DNA from 3 places in the Moellerella wisconsensis genome. Region 2 is predicted to be linked to each of the others. Evidence: riboswitches for the same ligand, from Rfam matches in the RefSeq annotation. Region 2 holds a riboswitch; each other region holds the start of a gene.
The links. A riboswitch is a leader RNA that binds a small molecule or an ion and turns the genes downstream of it on or off. The one in region 2 is predicted to bind thiamine pyrophosphate.
Positions count from the first base shown of each region.

Region 1 (5,831 bases), 290 kb from region 2:
CGCGGCATCTTCTAAGCTATGAGAAACCATTAGCAAAGTCAGTTGGCGTGAGTGACAAATTTCCTCCAGTAGCCCCAACATTTCATTTCTTAATGCCGGATCTAAGGAGGAAAATGGCTCATCTAACAATAAAATAGGCTGCTGGCGGATCAAACACCGTGCGACGGCCGCTCTTTGCCGTTGTCCGCCAGAAAGCTGTGATGGTAGCCTATCCAGATAATCGATTAATCCCACTTGCTGGGAAATTTTTATTACCTCGGCCTGCTGTTGCTGGCTTAAGCGTAAGCTTGGATTAGCCCCGAGAGAAATGTTTTGGCGTACCGTTAAGTGGCTGAAAAGATTATTTTCTTGGAATAACATCGAAACCGGGCGCTGTGCAGGAGCCGTTGAGGTGTGATCGACCCCATTTAACCAAATTGATCCTTGAGCCGCGTATTGAAAGCCACTGATTAAACTCAGTAAGGTACTTTTCCCTGCTCCACTAGGGCCCAAGATAGCGATGCGTTCACCGGCTTTGGCAGTAAAGTTAAAATACATGGCTAAGTTTTGGTAAAAATAATTGAGGTTTTCCAATTTAATCATGGGGTTTTCCCGGAAGTCGTTCGAGAATACTGAATAGTGAAAAGCAAAGTAACAGCAGCAGCATAGCGGTAACCGCACCGTCATTGGTTCGATACGCTCCTATTTGCTGATACAGATAATAAGGCAGAGTGCGGAAATCTTCGTTGCCAAACAGTGCAACAACCCCAAAATCACCGATAGAAATCACACAGGCAAATGCTAAGGCTTGCCCTATCGGGCGCTTCAAGGCTTTTATTTCGATTAATCGTAAGCGATTGATCCCTTGTATGCCTAAAGATTGGCACAAAGGGTTATAGCGGGCAGCTAGATCACGCATTGGATCCTCTAATACTTTAAGCGCATAAGGGATAGCGATTAACGCGTTGGTTAAAATAACAATGCCATAAGGAGATTCCGGTAAGCCAATAGTTTGATTGAATAAAATAAAAAATCCTGTCGCGAGAACAATTCCTGGCATCGCCAATATTAACAATCCACTGAGTTCGATAGTTCGTGCCAATCGTAGCGCATGATTAATGCGTAACTGACGGCTGCTCCACAGTAACATCAGCGTTAATATTACACATAAAATACCGGCGCTAACGGCAATAATTACCGACGTAGTTAGCGCTTGCCATAAGGCGGGTTGGCGTAAAACATCCATCAATCCGCGGTTTAGGCCTGCCATAATTACCGCCAGTAGCGGGGGGATAAGTAGCAGAATTGCGGCGATGATCACGCTGATATCACGAATTTTACGCCAAAGTGTATCTTGAGGATTATTCCATTTTTGTTGTTGGCTAAATCCAACTGAAAATGCAGCATTCATTTTTTGACTCAGCAACATTAATCCTAAGCAAAAAATAATCTGGATCAGTGCTAATAATGCGGCTTGACCAAGGTCAAAGTCATAGCTAAGGGCTTGATAAATAGCTAATTCAATGGTGGTTGCAGCTGGGCCTCCGCCTAATGCTAGTACCGTAGCAAAGCTGGCAAAACAGAGCATAAATATTAAAGCTGCGGTGGGTAACATCTGGCGCCGCAAATACGGCCATTCCACAAGACGAAATTGCTGCCATTCACTCATGCCTAACTGTGCAGCGATTTGCCGTTGTTCAGTAGAAATGCTTTCTAGTGCAAGTAATAACATACGGGCAGCGAGTGGCAGATTAAAAAAGATATGTGCCAGTAAAATACCGCTCAATCCATAAGGTGAGAATTGATAATCAATACCTAAATATGCCGAGAGCTGTGCTAGCCAGCCGGTGGAGCCATACACGGAGAGAATACCGAAAATTGCCACTAACACTGGTAGTACTAAAGTCATCGCGCATAAACGCAATAACAATGTTCGTCCCCAAAATCGTCGCCGATAGAGCGCTCTCGCTAATAAAATTGCTGGCAATACCGAAAAAATAGCCGACAAAAAAGCCTGCCAAAAAGTAAATCGAATTACATGCCATAAATAGCTGTCATCGATAATCGCTTTAAAATTCAGCTCCGGTGAAAATAATAGCAGCGCGCCACAGGCCGATACCGCGATAAGGATCAGCAATCCACTGGCAATAGCCCCAGGGATAAGCGAGCGATTAATTATTGACTGACTGCAGTTTGCCATAAACGAGTCCATGCATTACGTTCTTTAGCAACTTCTGCTGCGCTGAACTGGAGAGATTTTTTGGGTAATGGTAATTGCTCGTATACCGCTGGTAACGGGATATCAATCACCGGATACATCCAGTTAGTGGTAGGTAATTCCTTTTGGAATTGAGGGGTTAGCATAAATTGCATAAATTGCTGCGCTAGCTCAGGTTGTGGGCTATTTTTTAATTGTGCGGCAACTTCAACTTGCATGTAATGGCCCTCATCAAATAGCGCAGCGGCGTAATTATCTTTGTTATCCGCCAAAATATGATAGCCCGGAGAGGAAGTATAACTGAGCACAAAATCGCCTTCACCTTTGAGGAATAGCCCATAGGCCTCACTCCAGCCTTTAGTCACCGTCAGGGTTTTTGCGGCTATTTTTTGCCATTCAGCGGCGCTTTTATCGGCGTATATTTTTTCCATCCACAGCAATAATCCTAAACCTGGCGTGCTAGTACGAGGATCTTGATAAATTATTTTCCACTTTTCAGGGCTATTTATCAGTTGGTCCATACTGGTGGGCGGATTTTTGATTTTATTGGTGTCGTAGATAAAGGCGAAATATCCATAGTCGAAAGGGATAAATGTTGAGTTTTTCCAGACAACCGGTAATTTTAGTGCCGTTTGATCAATCTTACTTTCGCTAAATAAACCGGTTTTTTGTGCAGTATCAATCAAGTTATTATCCAGCCCTAACACAATGTCAGCCTTGGATTTTTTACCTTCCATACGCAAGCGATTTAATAATGAAACGCCATCCCCTAACGCCACTAATTTTAATTCGCAGCCACATTGTTGTTCAAAACTGCGTTTAATTGCAGGGCCGGGTCCCCATTCTGCGGCAAAGGAATCATAGGTATACACGGTAAGCGTTGGTTTATCGGCTAAGGCGGCATGGCTAAAAACCAGTGCTAACATGGCGCTGGTGGCGAGTTTAAAATAGTTGCATTGAGACACGCTTCACTCCTGAATTAAAAAAACATTACACAGGATTTGAGATGGCGCTAAGAGAAAGTTTCATTAGGCAGGTACATCGCTCAAATCCCTACACCGATATTAGTCGGATCAGGTTCGACGGGTTTTTTCTCAGCCTGACTATTTGCGTCATAGCACCCCGTTGAGTCAGTGGCTATTGTAGTGACTTCGCGCATATCTGCAAACTCTATTGATAGTAGTTTACCGACTGGGGTATGTATGAAACAATTAGCTATCTTTCAAATTTGGTTATTGAGGTAGTCTGGTGATCGATGATGATGGCTACCGCCCGAATGTAGGAATTGTAATTTGTAATCGGCAAGGGCAAGTTTTGTGGGCTCGTCGCTATGGCCAACATTCATGGCAGTTTCCTCAAGGGGGGATTAATCCCGGGGAATCACCAGAACAGGCTATGTATCGGGAACTCTATGAAGAAGTCGGTTTACATCGCAAAGATGTTAAACTGCTTGCGTCTACCCGAAATTGGTTACGTTACAAATTACCCAAGCGTTTGGTGCGTTGGGATACAAAACCCGTGTGTATCGGTCAGAAGCAGCGTTGGTTTTTATTGCAATTACAAAGCAACGAGAATGAAATTAACGTGCAACGCAGTAAATCGCCGGAATTTGATGGCTGGCGATGGGTTAGTTATTGGTATCCTGTCAGACAAGTGGTTTCTTTTAAACGCGAAGTGTATCGCCGCGTAATGAAAGAATTTGCGCCTGTAGTGATGCCAATGCAGGAGCCACAACCTATGCAACGTACTGTTTATTCTCATCGCCGTAGGCGGTTTTAGGCGGATTTATGCTGGCGCGTTTGCGGGAGATTGTTGAAAAAGTTGCGATGGCAACAACTTTGGCAGAGGCGTTGGAACTGCTAGTGACTGAAACCTGTCATGCGATGCAGACAGATGTATGTTCTATTTATCTAGCAGATAGCCAACGCCAATGCTATTACTTAATGGCTACCCAAGGCCTGAAAAAGCCCAAAGGGATTGCGGTTCGCTTAGGTTTTGATGAAGGTGTGGTCGGTGCTGTTGGCCGCCAATCTGAAATGCTCAATCTTGCCGATATCCGTGAACACCCTCAATTCAAATTATTACCTCAACTTCGAGAAGGGCAGATGCGTGCTTTTCTCGGTGTTCCTATCGTTTATCGCCGTCAACTGCTTGGTGTCTTAGTGGTTCAGCAGCGCGAGCGTCGTTTATTTAATGAAACCGAAGAGTCATTTCTGGTGACTTTATCAATGCAGCTGGCTGCCATATTAGCCCAGGCTCAAGCCAAAGGGATTTTTGGTCAATATCGACAAAATCGAATTAAGGCCTTACCTATCGCTAATGGGATAGCCATGGCTTATGGTTGGCGCGATATGTCACAGCCACTTTTAGAACATGTGTGTCAGGCATGCGCTCTTGATATTGATGCCGAACGTCATCGGTTGGCTGAAGCGCTGGAAGATGCAAGCGCTGAATGTCGGCGAATTAGTAAACGATTTTTAGCCAGCGCGCAAAAAGAAAGTGCGGCGATTTTCGATCTTTATAATCACTTGATTAATGACTCCCAGCTGCGAAAACGCTTATTTGCTACTATCGAACAAGGTTTAATCGCTGAATGGGCGGTGAAATCAGTCATTGAAGACTATGTTAACCAGTTTTCGCAGCTAAATGATCTCTATTTACGCGAACGCGGTTCCGATTTACGCGCTCTAGGGCAGCGTTTATTATTCCATCTGGATGATAGTTTAACGGCCACTGAACAGTGGCCTGAACGATTTATTTTAGTCGCCGATGAGCTCAGCGCTAACTTACTGGCAGAGATCCCGATTGAACAATTAGCCGGTGTGATTGTGCGCGATGGGGCAACCCATTCACACTCGGCGATTTTAATTCGCGCCATGGGGATCCCGGCGATTATGGGGGCAGATATTGAGCCGTCATTATTGCATAACCGTTTATTAATTCTTGATGGCTATCGCGGTGAAATCTTTATTGAGCCAGAAAATATCATTGCTCAAGAATACCGTCAGATAATTGAAGAAGAAAAAGTTCTTAGCCGGTTAGCCGAAGGGACATTACAGCAGCAAGCCGAGTTACTTGATGGAGAAACGGTCTCTATCCAGTTAAATGCGGGTCTTAGTTTGAAATACGAGCAAAAAATCAACCAAAGTGTTGATGGTATCGGTCTGTATCGTACAGAGCTACCGTTTATGCTGCAAAATGCCTTTCCCTCCGAAGATGAACAAAAGCTGCTTTATCAAGAGATGCTTCAGTTATTCCCAGACAAGCCGGTAGTGCTAAGAACTCTCGATATCGGGGCAGATAAACAGCTGCCTTATATGCCGATTAATGAGGAAAATCCATGTTTAGGTTGGCGGGGTATGCGAATTATGCTCGATCAACCGGAGATATTCCTGATCCAATTACGCGCCATGTTGCGAGCCAACGCGCAAAGCAATAATTTAAAAATCTTGTTGCCGATGGTCACCAGTATCGATGAAGTTGATGAAGCATTAAAACTGATCCAACGGGCGAAGCAAGAAGTTGAGCTATTTTTAGAACAATCAATTTCATTACCGCCCATCGGCGTTATGCTGGAAGTGCCCTCATTGGTTTTCTTGATCCCTCAATTACGCCAGCGGATAGATTTTATTTC
Region 1 covers NZ_CP093242.1:604,700-610,530, forward strand. Annotated here, with positions in the region: gene thiQ (thiamine ABC transporter ATP-binding protein ThiQ) at 1-582, opposite strand, end outside; gene thiP (thiamine/thiamine pyrophosphate ABC transporter permease ThiP) at 575-2,179, opposite strand; gene thiB (thiamine ABC transporter substrate binding subunit) at 2,155-3,123, opposite strand; TPP riboswitch at 3,230-3,332, opposite strand; gene rppH (RNA pyrophosphohydrolase) at 3,446-3,976, shown strand; gene ptsP (phosphoenolpyruvate--protein phosphotransferase) at 3,985-5,831, shown strand, end outside.
Region 1: linked by a shared signal. The riboswitch ahead of thiB (thiamine ABC transporter substrate binding subunit) and the one ahead of thiC (phosphomethylpyrimidine synthase ThiC) in region 2 are both predicted to bind thiamine pyrophosphate.

Region 2 (5,831 bases):
ATTAATGGCCAGCGCGGTTCCAGCCTGAGAACGAGCTAGCAAAATTAACAGTTGGCTGACTGTTAACGGAGATTCAAATTCTTTAATTTGATTGTTGATTATGATACGCATACGGCTTCCTTACAGATGGGACAATCGGCCGAGCGGCTGAGTTGCAATGTATTCCAACTGTGTTGTTTACCGTCAAATAGGCGGAGTTTTCCGCTCAAAGGTGAGGGTAATCCGGCGAGCAATTTAATGGCTTCAAGCGCTTGTAGCGTACCAATCACACCAACGACCGGACCGAGAACACCTGCAGTTCGGCAATTACGTTGAGGCTCATGTTGATCAGGGTATAAACAGGCATAACAGCCTTGCAAATATGGGGGTTCGATAACCATGAGTTGTCCACCAAAGCCAACCGAACTGCCGCTGATCAGCGGTTTATTTTCTGCGATACAGGCCGCATTAACTGCATGGCGCGTTGCCATATTGTCACAGCAATCGAGAACCAAATCGACTTGTTTGACCAACGGGCGTAGCGCAGTGAAATCCAGTTTTTGCTGCACTATTTTAGTGGTTACCAAGGGGTTCAGCGCATTTAGTTGAGTCGCGGCTAAACGGACTTTAGCTTGAGATACGTCGTTCGTACGGTAAAGAACTTGCCGTTGTAAGTTCGAGATATGCAGCTCATCGTGATCTGCTAACCATAATTTCCCGACGCCAGCCGCGCTTAAATAGAGTGCTGCTGGCGAGCCTAGCCCGCCTAAACCAACAATTAATACTTGGCTATTTTTGATTTTTTCTTGCCCTGAAAGTCCAATGTCTTCAAGCAATATCTGACGGCTATAACGCATAAATTCATCATCATTTAACATTAGATAATCTCCTTTGATGCATTTGATCCTTCGACTAAATCGAGCAATTTAGTGGTAACCGCGTGCCAATTTTGGGCTTGAGTGATAGCGCTCACTAATGCCACGCCACCCACCCCAGTTGCGACAACCGCGGGGACCTTCTCCAGTGAAATTCCGCCAATTGCAACAGTAGAATAATCAGGTGTTTCAGCAACTTGCTGTTGTAATGCGGCGAGGCCTTGTGGGGAGGACGGCATATCTTTAGTCTGGGTAGGAAAAATATGACCCAAGGCGATATATGAAGGGCGCAATAGTTTCGCGCGTGCGAGTTCATCTTTATCGTGAGTCGATACACCAAGCCGTAATCCGGCTTGCTGAATTGCCGGTAAATCGGCAATATCCAGATCCTCTTGCCCCAGATGCACGCCATAAGCACCATGCTCTAGCGCTAATTGCCAATAATCGTTGATAAATACACGGGCATGATATTGCTGACCAAGCTGAATGGCTTGGCGGATAGGCGCTGCAACTGTATCTGCGTTGCTGTCTTTAATGCGTAATTGTAAGGTGGTGACACCCACATCAAGCAGGCGTCTGATCCATTCCACGGAATCCACGACCGGATACAGCCCTAAACGGGGTAGCGTCGGAGGAAAAGGGGCATCAGGCAATTTTTTCATCAGCCTCTACCTCCGTGTGTGTGGTCTCGGCATTAAGTCGCGCAGGATCATGATAAAGTTCATTACCATGGGCACGGAAGGCTTCAGACATTTGTGCCATTCCCGCATCTTGTGCCGCCGCATAATCTCGAACTTCTTGTGATATTTTCATCGAACAGAATTTAGGCCCGCACATGGAGCAAAAATGCGCGATTTTGCCCGAGGCTTGTGGCAAGGTTTCATCATGATATTTACGTGCAGTTTCGGGATCGAGCGCCAAATTAAACTGATCTTCCCAGCGAAATTCAAAGCGGGCTTTTGACATCGCATTATCCCGAATTTGCGCTCCGGGATGACCTTTGGCTAAATCAGCTGCATGGGCAGCAATTTTGTAAGTAATTAGCCCTTGTTTAACATCTTCTTTATTAGGCAATCCCAAATGCTCTTTGGGGGTGACATAGCACAGCATCGCGCAGCCAAACCAGCCGATCATTGCTGCTCCAATCCCTGAGGTAAAATGATCGTAGCCGGGGGCAATATCTGTCGTTAACGGCCCAAGAGTATAAAATGGGGCTTCGTGGCAATGTTCAAGCTCTTCCGTCATGTTACGGCGGATCATCTGCATCGGCACATGTCCCGGGCCTTCTATCATGACTTGGACATCGTATTCCCAAGCAATTTTGGTGAGCTCACCTAAAGTATGTAATTCGGCAAATTGTGCTTCATCGTTAGCATCTTGAATGGAACCTGGACGTAACCCATCACCTAAAGATAACGCGACATCGTAAGCGGCACACAGTTGGCAAATTTCCCGAAAATGTTGATACAGAAAGTTTTCTTGATGATGTGATAAACACCATTTTGCCATTATCGACCCTCCGCGAGAGACGATCCCCGTAAGGCGTTTGGCGGTCATCGGGACATAACGTAGCAATACACCGGCATGGATTGTGAAGTAGTCGACGCCTTGCTCTGCTTGTTCTAATAAGGTATCGCGGAACATTTCCCAGGTTAGGTGTTCAGCCACGCCGTTAACTTTTTCTAATGCTTGATAAATCGGTACGGTACCAATAGGCACAGGGCTATTGCGTAGGATCCATTCCCGAGTTTCATGTATATAACGCCCGGTGGATAAATCCATCACCGTATCTGCGCCCCAGCGGGTTGACCAAATGAGTTTTTCGACCTCTTCTTCGATAGAGGAAGTGACCGAGGAGTTACCGATATTGGCGTTTACTTTGACCAAAAAATTGCGCCCTATAATCATAGGTTCTGATTCGGGATGATTGATATTAGCAGGAATGATAGCTCTACCGGCTGCGACTTCTTGGCGTACAAATTCTGCGGTGATATTGTCGGTTAAATTAGCGCCAAAATTTTGCCCAGAATGTTGTTGGCGTAGGACGTCTGAGCGAATGCGTTCGCGGCCCATATTTTCACGGATCGCAATAAATTCCATTTCGGGGGTAATTATGCCCCGACGCGCATAGTGCAATTGCGTTACACAGTGGCCAGATTTAGCTTTTAGAGGATGAGGCCGTTGTGTAAAGCGGAGAGAGTCTAGCCCTTCATCGGCGAGACGCTGTTGGGTAAAATCAGAGCTTAAATTTTCGACCTGAGTGACATCATTGCGCTCTTGTATCCATGCGCTACGCAGTTTTTTTAATCCCTCATGTACATTCAATTTTGCATTGGGATCGCCATAAGCGCCCGAGGTATCATAAACAGGAACGGCTTCATTTTGTTCATATTGAGGCTGTTCTTTGGTGCCGCCGAGCAAGGTCGGCGTTAGTTGAATTTCACGCATTGGCACTTGAATATCGGCACGCGAGCCGGTCAAATAAATACGTTTAGAATTAGGGAATGAGACCCCTTGCAGAGTATTAATATAAGTTTCTGCGGCGTCGCGTTGTGCTTTACGGCGACGGGTAGGGCTTGGCGCTGGAGAAACATCATGGCTAGGGATTACAGTATTTTCGGACATAGCAATTTCCTGACAATGTTATTCCACTGGATGAATGGATAACGGGTTATAGTTAGAAAGTTGCTTGTCTGGAGCTTGGCGGGAGTATCGTTAAGGCAGCTAGATAAGGCAGATAAATCGATATGCTTGTTAGGTTATCGAGGATTAACCTAGCGGGTAATCAGCATAAACGCGTAGTCTGTAAATTATATTTCTAGCGGATTGATTACTCTTGTTCCCTTCGCGGGTATTAACCCGATCAGGTTCCGCGGATCCCGAATTAACGGTCTCAGCCTGTATACTTTCGTATTCTAGGCACTCCGACAAGATGCGAACCAGTATAAAAGGGATTATAAAAACTACAACCCCCTTAATTATTTATAAGTTAAATAATATTAAATCTAGATAATCGATAGGCTAAGCACTAAATCGATTAAATTTTCCACTGCAATTGAGTCCATTGCTGCTCCATCGCGATTTCTGCCAGTCGAGGGTCAGCATTGATGGTAATGACTTGATCTGCAAAATAACACATGGGCAAATCATTAGCCGAGTCGGTATAAAACACAATTTCCGCATCGCTGACTCGTTGCTGACTTAACCACTGGGTGAGGCGTTTTACTTTGCCAGCTTTAAAACTGGCAATCCCGTTTATTGTCCCTGAATAGCTATTATTAATCACCTGCATATCGATACCTATAGCAAAATCAGCATGCAGTTTTGCGGCAATTTTTTTGACAATAAAAGAGACCGTTGCAGAGATGATTATCACGGGAATATGACGCTGACGATAATCGTCGATACACTGGCGAGCTGCTGGATAAATGTTGGGCAGGATGATGGTATTAACAAAGTCATCGAGCCATATATCAACTTGCTCGGTTGGAATGCCCGCAAGTGCTTGCATACTAAAGGCTAGGTACGCGGGCATATCTAATATACCCGCATTATATTGTGCCATCATGCGGCTATCTTCGGCGATAAATTGGGGATCGTTGATGATCTGTTTATCCCATAGATAATGTGTCCATAATACACTGCTATCGCCTTGGATCAGTGTTTCGTCTAAATCAAACACCGCTATTTTTGTTGTCATTATTGTAACCTTGAGGCTGTGTTATTGGCTTATATATGATGTCTGTTAATTATTAAGCTAGCGAGCGAATTTCATTCTTATTAAACAATAATTCAAGCTGGCTACCGGGCTCAAATAAACGTTCTGAAGAACGATTGAGTAAGTCGACCGTCATTTCTCCTGCCGCGGTTTGGACTGTATAGCGAATAATATTGCCTAACAATTGATGTTCTACAATTGTGGCCGCCACAGGTGCAGAAATATGGTTACCGTAATGACGACCGGTTTCGCGGACATAGATAGATTCAGGACGAATAGCCAACATGCCTTGCTGATTAATCCCTAATAATTTATTGGCTTTTTCTGCCTCTATTAGATTGTAATGCCCCATAAAACGCGCCACAAATTGATTAGCAGGTTAAGTATAGATATTTTCTGCGCTGTCATTTTGAATAATTACCCCTTGATTCATTAAAAAGATCTTATCCGATAAGATCATCGCCTCATCTTGATCATGGGTGACAAATAATGTGGTTAAATTAAGTTCTCGTTATATACGGCGAATTTGTTGACGTAAATTTTTACGAATACGGGCATCTAATGCTGAAAGTGGCTCATCTAATAGCAAAATTTTAGGTTGCATAACTAGGGTGCGAGCTAGCGCAACACGTTGGCGCTGACCGCCAGATAATTGATGAGGATATTGCTGTATTTCTGACGATAAACGGAATCACGATTAATATTTCAGTTACTGAAACGTGTTCAGGGTAAGAATATTAGATGACAAACAATTGAAATATTGATGACACTTTTTAGACAAATCGCTGAGGACAATACAAAATGGATTACATCACTGAATATTTCTCTTACAAAAAGACTAGAAAGTAATGAATGATATTTCAGCAGAACAGAGTATCTTTATGTTATTGGAATATTATAATTTATAAATATCAACGTGATAGAAATATAAGCTTATGAAAAAAATAATATTAACGGGAACAGAAAGTGGCTGGTGGTTTGTTTGTTTTGCGGGGCGTTTATGGCTACCGAAAGGAGATGCTCCTTATGGCACGGCAGAAAAATGGTCACTGGTGGGTAAAACGGCAACTATTATTGGTGAATGGCAAGGTGAGTTAGTTTGGCTAATTGCAGAAAAAATGCCTATCGATATGGTCTCGCCAAGAATGGTCGCAGCACAAGATGAAGGTTTATTTCGTCTTGCTGGGCGCGGTGTACAGCTGGCGGAATTTTATCGCTCACATCGTTATTGTGGTTATTGTGGAACATTAATGCGCCAC
Region 2 covers NZ_CP093242.1:315,595-321,425, forward strand. Annotated here, with positions in the region: gene thiS (sulfur carrier protein ThiS) at 1-111, opposite strand, end outside; gene MNY66_RS01320 (HesA/MoeB/ThiF family protein) at 99-857, opposite strand; gene thiE (thiamine phosphate synthase) at 857-1,516, opposite strand; gene thiC (phosphomethylpyrimidine synthase ThiC) at 1,500-3,479, opposite strand; TPP riboswitch at 3,678-3,791, opposite strand; gene MNY66_RS01335 (HAD family hydrolase) at 3,892-4,554, opposite strand; partial or broken gene MNY66_RS01340 (ABC transporter ATP-binding protein) at 4,607-5,242, opposite strand; gene nudC (NAD(+) diphosphatase) at 5,508-5,831, shown strand, end outside.

Region 3 (5,831 bases), 1.7 Mb from region 2:
GGCGCTGGCAGTCATTATGTTCTCCTTTGGTGGCTTAGAGTTAGTGGGGATTACGGCAGCTGAAGCAGAAGATCCACAAACCAGTATTCCTAAAGCTACTAACCAAGTGGTTTATCGTATTCTTATTTTTTATATTGGTTCTTTAGCCGTATTACTTTCGTTATATCCATGGATAAATGTGGTGAGTGGTGAAAGCCCATTTGTGCTTATTTTCCATGATTTAGGCGATAAATTAGTCTCTAATGCTTTGAATGCGGTTATCTTGATTGCGGCGCTCTCGGTTTATAATAGCTGTGTATATAGTACCAGCCGTATGCTTTACGGTTTAGCGCAGCAACGAAATGCCCCTCGTTTCTTAACCCGAGTGACGCGTAGTGGCGTTCCGCTAATGGCACTTTCAGTCTCCGCATTAGCGACCTCATTGGGTATTGTGGTTAACTATATGATGGGAGGTAAGGCTCTTGAATTATTGATGTCATTGGTTGTAACCACGCTGGTGATTAACTGGATTATGATTTGTGTTTCTAATCTTAAATTCCGTGCAGCGAAAAATAAACAAGGTGTGACCACTCGTTTCCGTGCGCTATGGTACCCATTTGGTAATTATTTGTGTTTAGCGTTCTTAGCTTTTATTTTAATCATTATTTTGATGACTGATAGTATTCGTATCTCGGTGATTTTAATGCCATTTTGGATTGGATTTTTATGGATTGGTTTCCAATTCTCTAACGCCAGAAAACAGGCTACCAATAACAACGAATCTGCGTAATTAGTTTATAATAAAGTCAATAGAATATTCGGTATAGCTAATGATCAGACGCAAATACCTAGAGTTACTGGATTAAAATAGAAACTAAAAAGGCGACTGATGATTATTCTATTAGTCGCCTTTTTATTATGAAATATTTTTACGGAGTATTTCTTGATAATCTTATTGTTACCATTTCCAACGGAACCATGCAAATAATACGTTACCATTATTATAGGTGCCTGGAACATAGGTGGCTTGAAATGCTAAACGATTATATTCAATCGAAACTAAAGGTAAAGGCAATGGCATTGGAATATAGTTATATTCATGGCGCGCCGTGATACTTAAGGTAAAACCCGCCCCCATACGAAAGCCGTCTATATCTCTGGGGATCCACATTTTCTGAAAGCCATAACCTATAATGGGTTCGACTTTGTCATTTGAATCCATAAACGCCATTGCATAAAGAGAATGCCAATCATTATCTTCATCATAGCGGTATTTACCTAGCCCTAAACCCCAAGGGGTCTCATTATATTTATCGGTTTTTTTCTTGTCATATGTCAAACGGTTATGCCAAGTTACTGCCGGTAAATAGACCTCATATTCAGGAGAATCCCATGTTTTATTGACATTGCTGGTAAATTTATCCCACAATCCCGGCGTCTTTATTGATGCAGGGGCAACGTCTGAAGTGGAAGATGCGGAGCAAGTAGCCGAGCTTAACCAGAAAGTTGAACTCGCCGCTAGGATCACCCAATTTTTTACAGTCATTACAATTCCAATATACGTTAACACATCACGTGTTTTTCATCTCTTACCCTAAAAAATCCTTCGGACAAAATGTATGTTAAAACAATCAGCAATGGCATTTAAAAATATTATATTGACCTATAATAACATTTTTTAAAAAAGTGAAAACTAATACATTATTCATTATAAGAAAAATCTTAACTTATATATGTATTAGGTTTCTATTTTTGACTTATCAGATTATAAATTTTTAGCCTTAATAAGGGGTTAGTACGGCTGATAGTATAGGGAATGGCTAGCGTACCCATTATGTAGAGGTTGATGATAGGCTAATATCAATGAATAAAAATCTAATAGTTTCTCTAGGTTATTTTTATGTGGCTGTAAATAATATTATTTAAATAATGAAAGTTTAAATAGAAAAGTGTTTTAGCATTGTTTTAGTTTGGTTTATTGTAGCGTAAATAGATAAATATAAAGTAATTATATTTGGCGACAGATAAATTAATAAAATATTAGTTGTATTTTATTGGGCTAAATGTGTTTGATTTTACCTGCTGGTTTGCGTTGGTAATTAATGCGATACTAATCTGCATATTTTATGCTTTTGCCGAAAACGGTAGAGCATTTGACTCGGGGCGCCTTTAGGCTGAGATGAACCCGTATTACCTGATCTGGATAATGCCAGCGTAGGGAAGTCGGTAAACTGGACATCTTTTTCCTGCCAAATCACCACTCCTTACCGGCACTTAAGTTACCAACACTTATAATCCGCATTTAAGGAGTGATATAGTGAGAATCAATTCATTAACCATCGCTGGAACTGATCCTAGTGGTGGAGCCGGGATTCAAGCCGATTTAAAAACCTTTTCAGCCCTTGGTGTATACGGAACCTCAGTGATTACTGCGCTGGTTGCACAAAATACCCAAGGGGTTCAAGCGGTTTACGATATTTCTTCCGAGTTTTTTGCGACTCAGCTCGCATCCGTTTTGTCAGATGTGCGAATCGATAGCGCAAAAATTGGAATGCTCTCGAATAGCCAAAATATTTCCGTTCTTGTTAGTGCCTTAAAACGCTATCCTATCCCTTATGTTGTCCTTGATACCGTTATGATTGCGAAAAGCGGTGATCCACTCTTATCTCCTGATGCGGTAAGCACTATGGTGAGCCAACTTCTGCCGTTGGTCTCATTAATTACACCAAATCTACCGGAGGCTGCGACATTATTGGCGACTTCTGTTGCTACGAATGAAAATCAAATGAAAATACAAGGAAGGATGTTATTGGCAGCAGGTTGCCAAGCGGTATTAATGAAGGGGGGGCATTTGAATGAAGCAGAAAGTCCAGATTGGTTATTTACTGCACAAGGTGAATGGCGATTTACCGCGCCGCGTATTAATACAGTGAATACTCATGGTACTGGCTGTACGTTATCAGCAGCACTTGCAGCATTACGGCCTAAATTTAGTAACTGGCAAACCACATTACCGGTGGCTAAAAATTATTTACAGCAGGCTTTATTGATGGCGGACTCATTAGAAGTTGGTCAGGGTATTGGACCAGTTCATCACTTTCATCAATGGTGGTAACTATCTGTAATGGTGTAACTATGTGTTGGGGGATCATTAACGGGACAATAAACTCCAACACACAATTGTGTTAATAACTGTACAAATAGGAGTAAAAACAGCAGTAAAAATAGCGCTAAAGACTGCCAAAAGTAGCGGAAAATGTGCACTATCTAAGATAATAGATCACATTGTGGCGGTAATCGACAGCGAATAATGCTAGGCAAAATCTCAAAGCGGAACGTTTCACCAGACAGTGGTTCGCCATCGAGATTAAATACCATTTTATGTGGGGAATGAATTTTTATCCATGAACTCGTTCTGCGGATAATACTGTCATTTTTTTCGGGATTAAATAGGTTATTGACGATAGCCGGAATTATTTCACGCGCAGGGATCAGCAGAAGGTCTAATTTTCCATCATCGACTAATGCGTTTGGAGTTAGAGCTTGTCCGCCGCCGGCTTGTCGACCATTACCAATACCGATAACTAAGGTTTCACCTTCCCAATTGAAATCTTCGGCTTCGACGCGACAAATATCTGTTTTTAGTGTATCGGGTCTAAATAGCCCGTTGACAAAATAGGCCATGCCACCTAGTGCAGATTTGAGGGCCGCGGGGGTTTCTGTTGTTATACGGGTGCCAAAACCACCGGTAGCCATATTGACGAAATAAAAGTCATCATTAACTTTAGCTAAGTCGATAAGGGTTGCTTTTCCTTTAATAGCTAAAGCTAAGGCATTATCGATCTCGATTGGGATCCCAGCACTGGTGGCAAAATCATTGGCAGTACCTAGCGGCAGAATGGCGAGAGCAGGCCTTGAGCTACTCTGGCAGCGCATTAGGGCGGTAGCTACGGCATTAATAGTTCCATCACCACCACCAGCAATAACTGTGTCTATACCCGTGTTCACGGCTTCGTCGATAAAGCGAGTTAAATCATCAGGTTCCCAAGAGACACGAACTAGAATATTTGCACCTTCATGACGTAATTTCTCTACTGCACTACGCACTTCAGGATTCGTTGCATTTGGAGCAAATATAATCAGCATGCTGACATTTGGATTCTCCATATTTTGACCTCTTTTTATACATAGATTTAATGACGACAGGGCAGAATTAGACCTGATTATTCTTTTACTATAGATGGTTATATTGCGTGAGATAAATTTATTTTGCTAATAATGATTAGAATTGTAGCTTAAAATTTAGTTCAAGGAGAAGGGGAAAGAACGTTGGAAAATAAACCGGGAGCTAATTATGGATAAAACGCATTGTGAGTAAAGTTAACAGATAAAAGAAATGGCCAGCCCAAGGGAGATTGGGCTAGCCAAGGAGGTGGTTCCTAGTCTTAATATATGACTTTATAGTTCTTAATTTTCGTTGAGGATTATAGGACAAGCAGATATTGATTGATGTGATCTATGGCAAAAATTTGCATATTAGTTATAAGTTGAGTGTATGAATTTATAATATTGCTGAATTACTCAATATCATTGTAATGACTATTCTACTGGCAAATTCAGCCTATGTTGGGCTTGCCAATTTGCATGTAATCTTTCATTTCTATCCGCTATGAGGGGACGGTAATATATAGGTTAAGCTAATTGTATTCTCCACAGGGAATTGTATCGAGATTCAATGAAGGTTACAGCTCTAGCTATGCTGTTGTTGTCCTTAATGATAAATGCAAGCAGAGCAAACTGATTCAGGCATAAACTACAGAATAAGTCGGTCTTAACAAGTAGAGACAGTCCATAATTTTGAGAATAAGCCTGAATCAACAAAGCTCGAGATATCATTAAAATGCTTACTTTTTTGGGCACGGGCTTCATGTGATGAAGCGCAATTGGATTGGAGCTCTGTAAAAATCCTGAGGGGATGATCGCTACCGTATTAATTAAGTTACCTTAGCTTCGCTACCGTAACTCAGCTATCAGTAGCTTTTTCTGAGTACCTAAGACGCGCTATTTTTAGTCAATTATTCAAGTAAGCCGATAAAATCAAAATAGGGATTAGCGTATTGGGGGTTAATGTTATGAGCTATCAAGGGTCATCAACAAGCAAGTCGATAGACTCAACAAAATCCGGCCTCAGTTATTCTTACGCGGGTTCCAAAAGAGAGCTTTAACAGTAAATGGAAATGGTTGAATCCTTTAGATCAGACAAAAGGTCTGATCTAAAGGGAAATAATACTAATAAAAAGCCATCGCATTAGCTTCTGTATTCAGAATATTGCGATGGCTAATATGTGCTCGTAAAGTTAATCACTTTAAAGTACACAGGCTAAAATACCTATGTGCTGAAAATTATCCTTATGCCGCCGAGTGTGGATCACGGGTAGTAGTACCCGGTAAGTTTCTGATCAGCAAACCAAATTCGAGATTAAAATCTTCAGGAATAGGTAAATAAACAATATGCCCATTTCCTGGTGCAACATCAATGGCTTCACCTTTACGATTTGCCAGTGTTTCTAATGTGAATACTACGTTGCCAGCTGGCGTCATTAATTCCAAGCTGTCGCCGAGGCTGAATTTATTTTTTACGTCGACTTCGGCTAATCCATTAACTCGTTTACCGGTTAATTCACCGACAAATTGCTGGGTGTCAGAGACCGAATAACCATATTCATAAGTTTGGTAGGAATCATGGGTATGACGACGTAAAAAGCCCTCGGTATAGCCACGATGCGCTAATCCTTCAAGTGTGGTAAGTAATGATGCATCGAAAGGTTTGCCTGCGGCGGCATCATCAATTG
Region 3 covers NZ_CP093242.1:2,038,928-2,044,758, reverse strand. Annotated here, with positions in the region: gene MNY66_RS09035 (amino acid permease) at 1-769, shown strand, start outside; gene pagP (lipid IV(A) palmitoyltransferase PagP) at 938-1,525, opposite strand; TPP riboswitch at 2,129-2,217, shown strand; gene thiD (bifunctional hydroxymethylpyrimidine kinase/phosphomethylpyrimidine kinase) at 2,294-3,094, shown strand; gene yegS (lipid kinase YegS) at 3,247-4,146, opposite strand; gene trhP (prephenate-dependent tRNA uridine(34) hydroxylase TrhP) at 5,389-5,831, opposite strand, start outside.
Region 3: linked by a shared signal. The riboswitch ahead of thiD (bifunctional hydroxymethylpyrimidine kinase/phosphomethylpyrimidine kinase) and the one ahead of thiC (phosphomethylpyrimidine synthase ThiC) in region 2 are both predicted to bind thiamine pyrophosphate.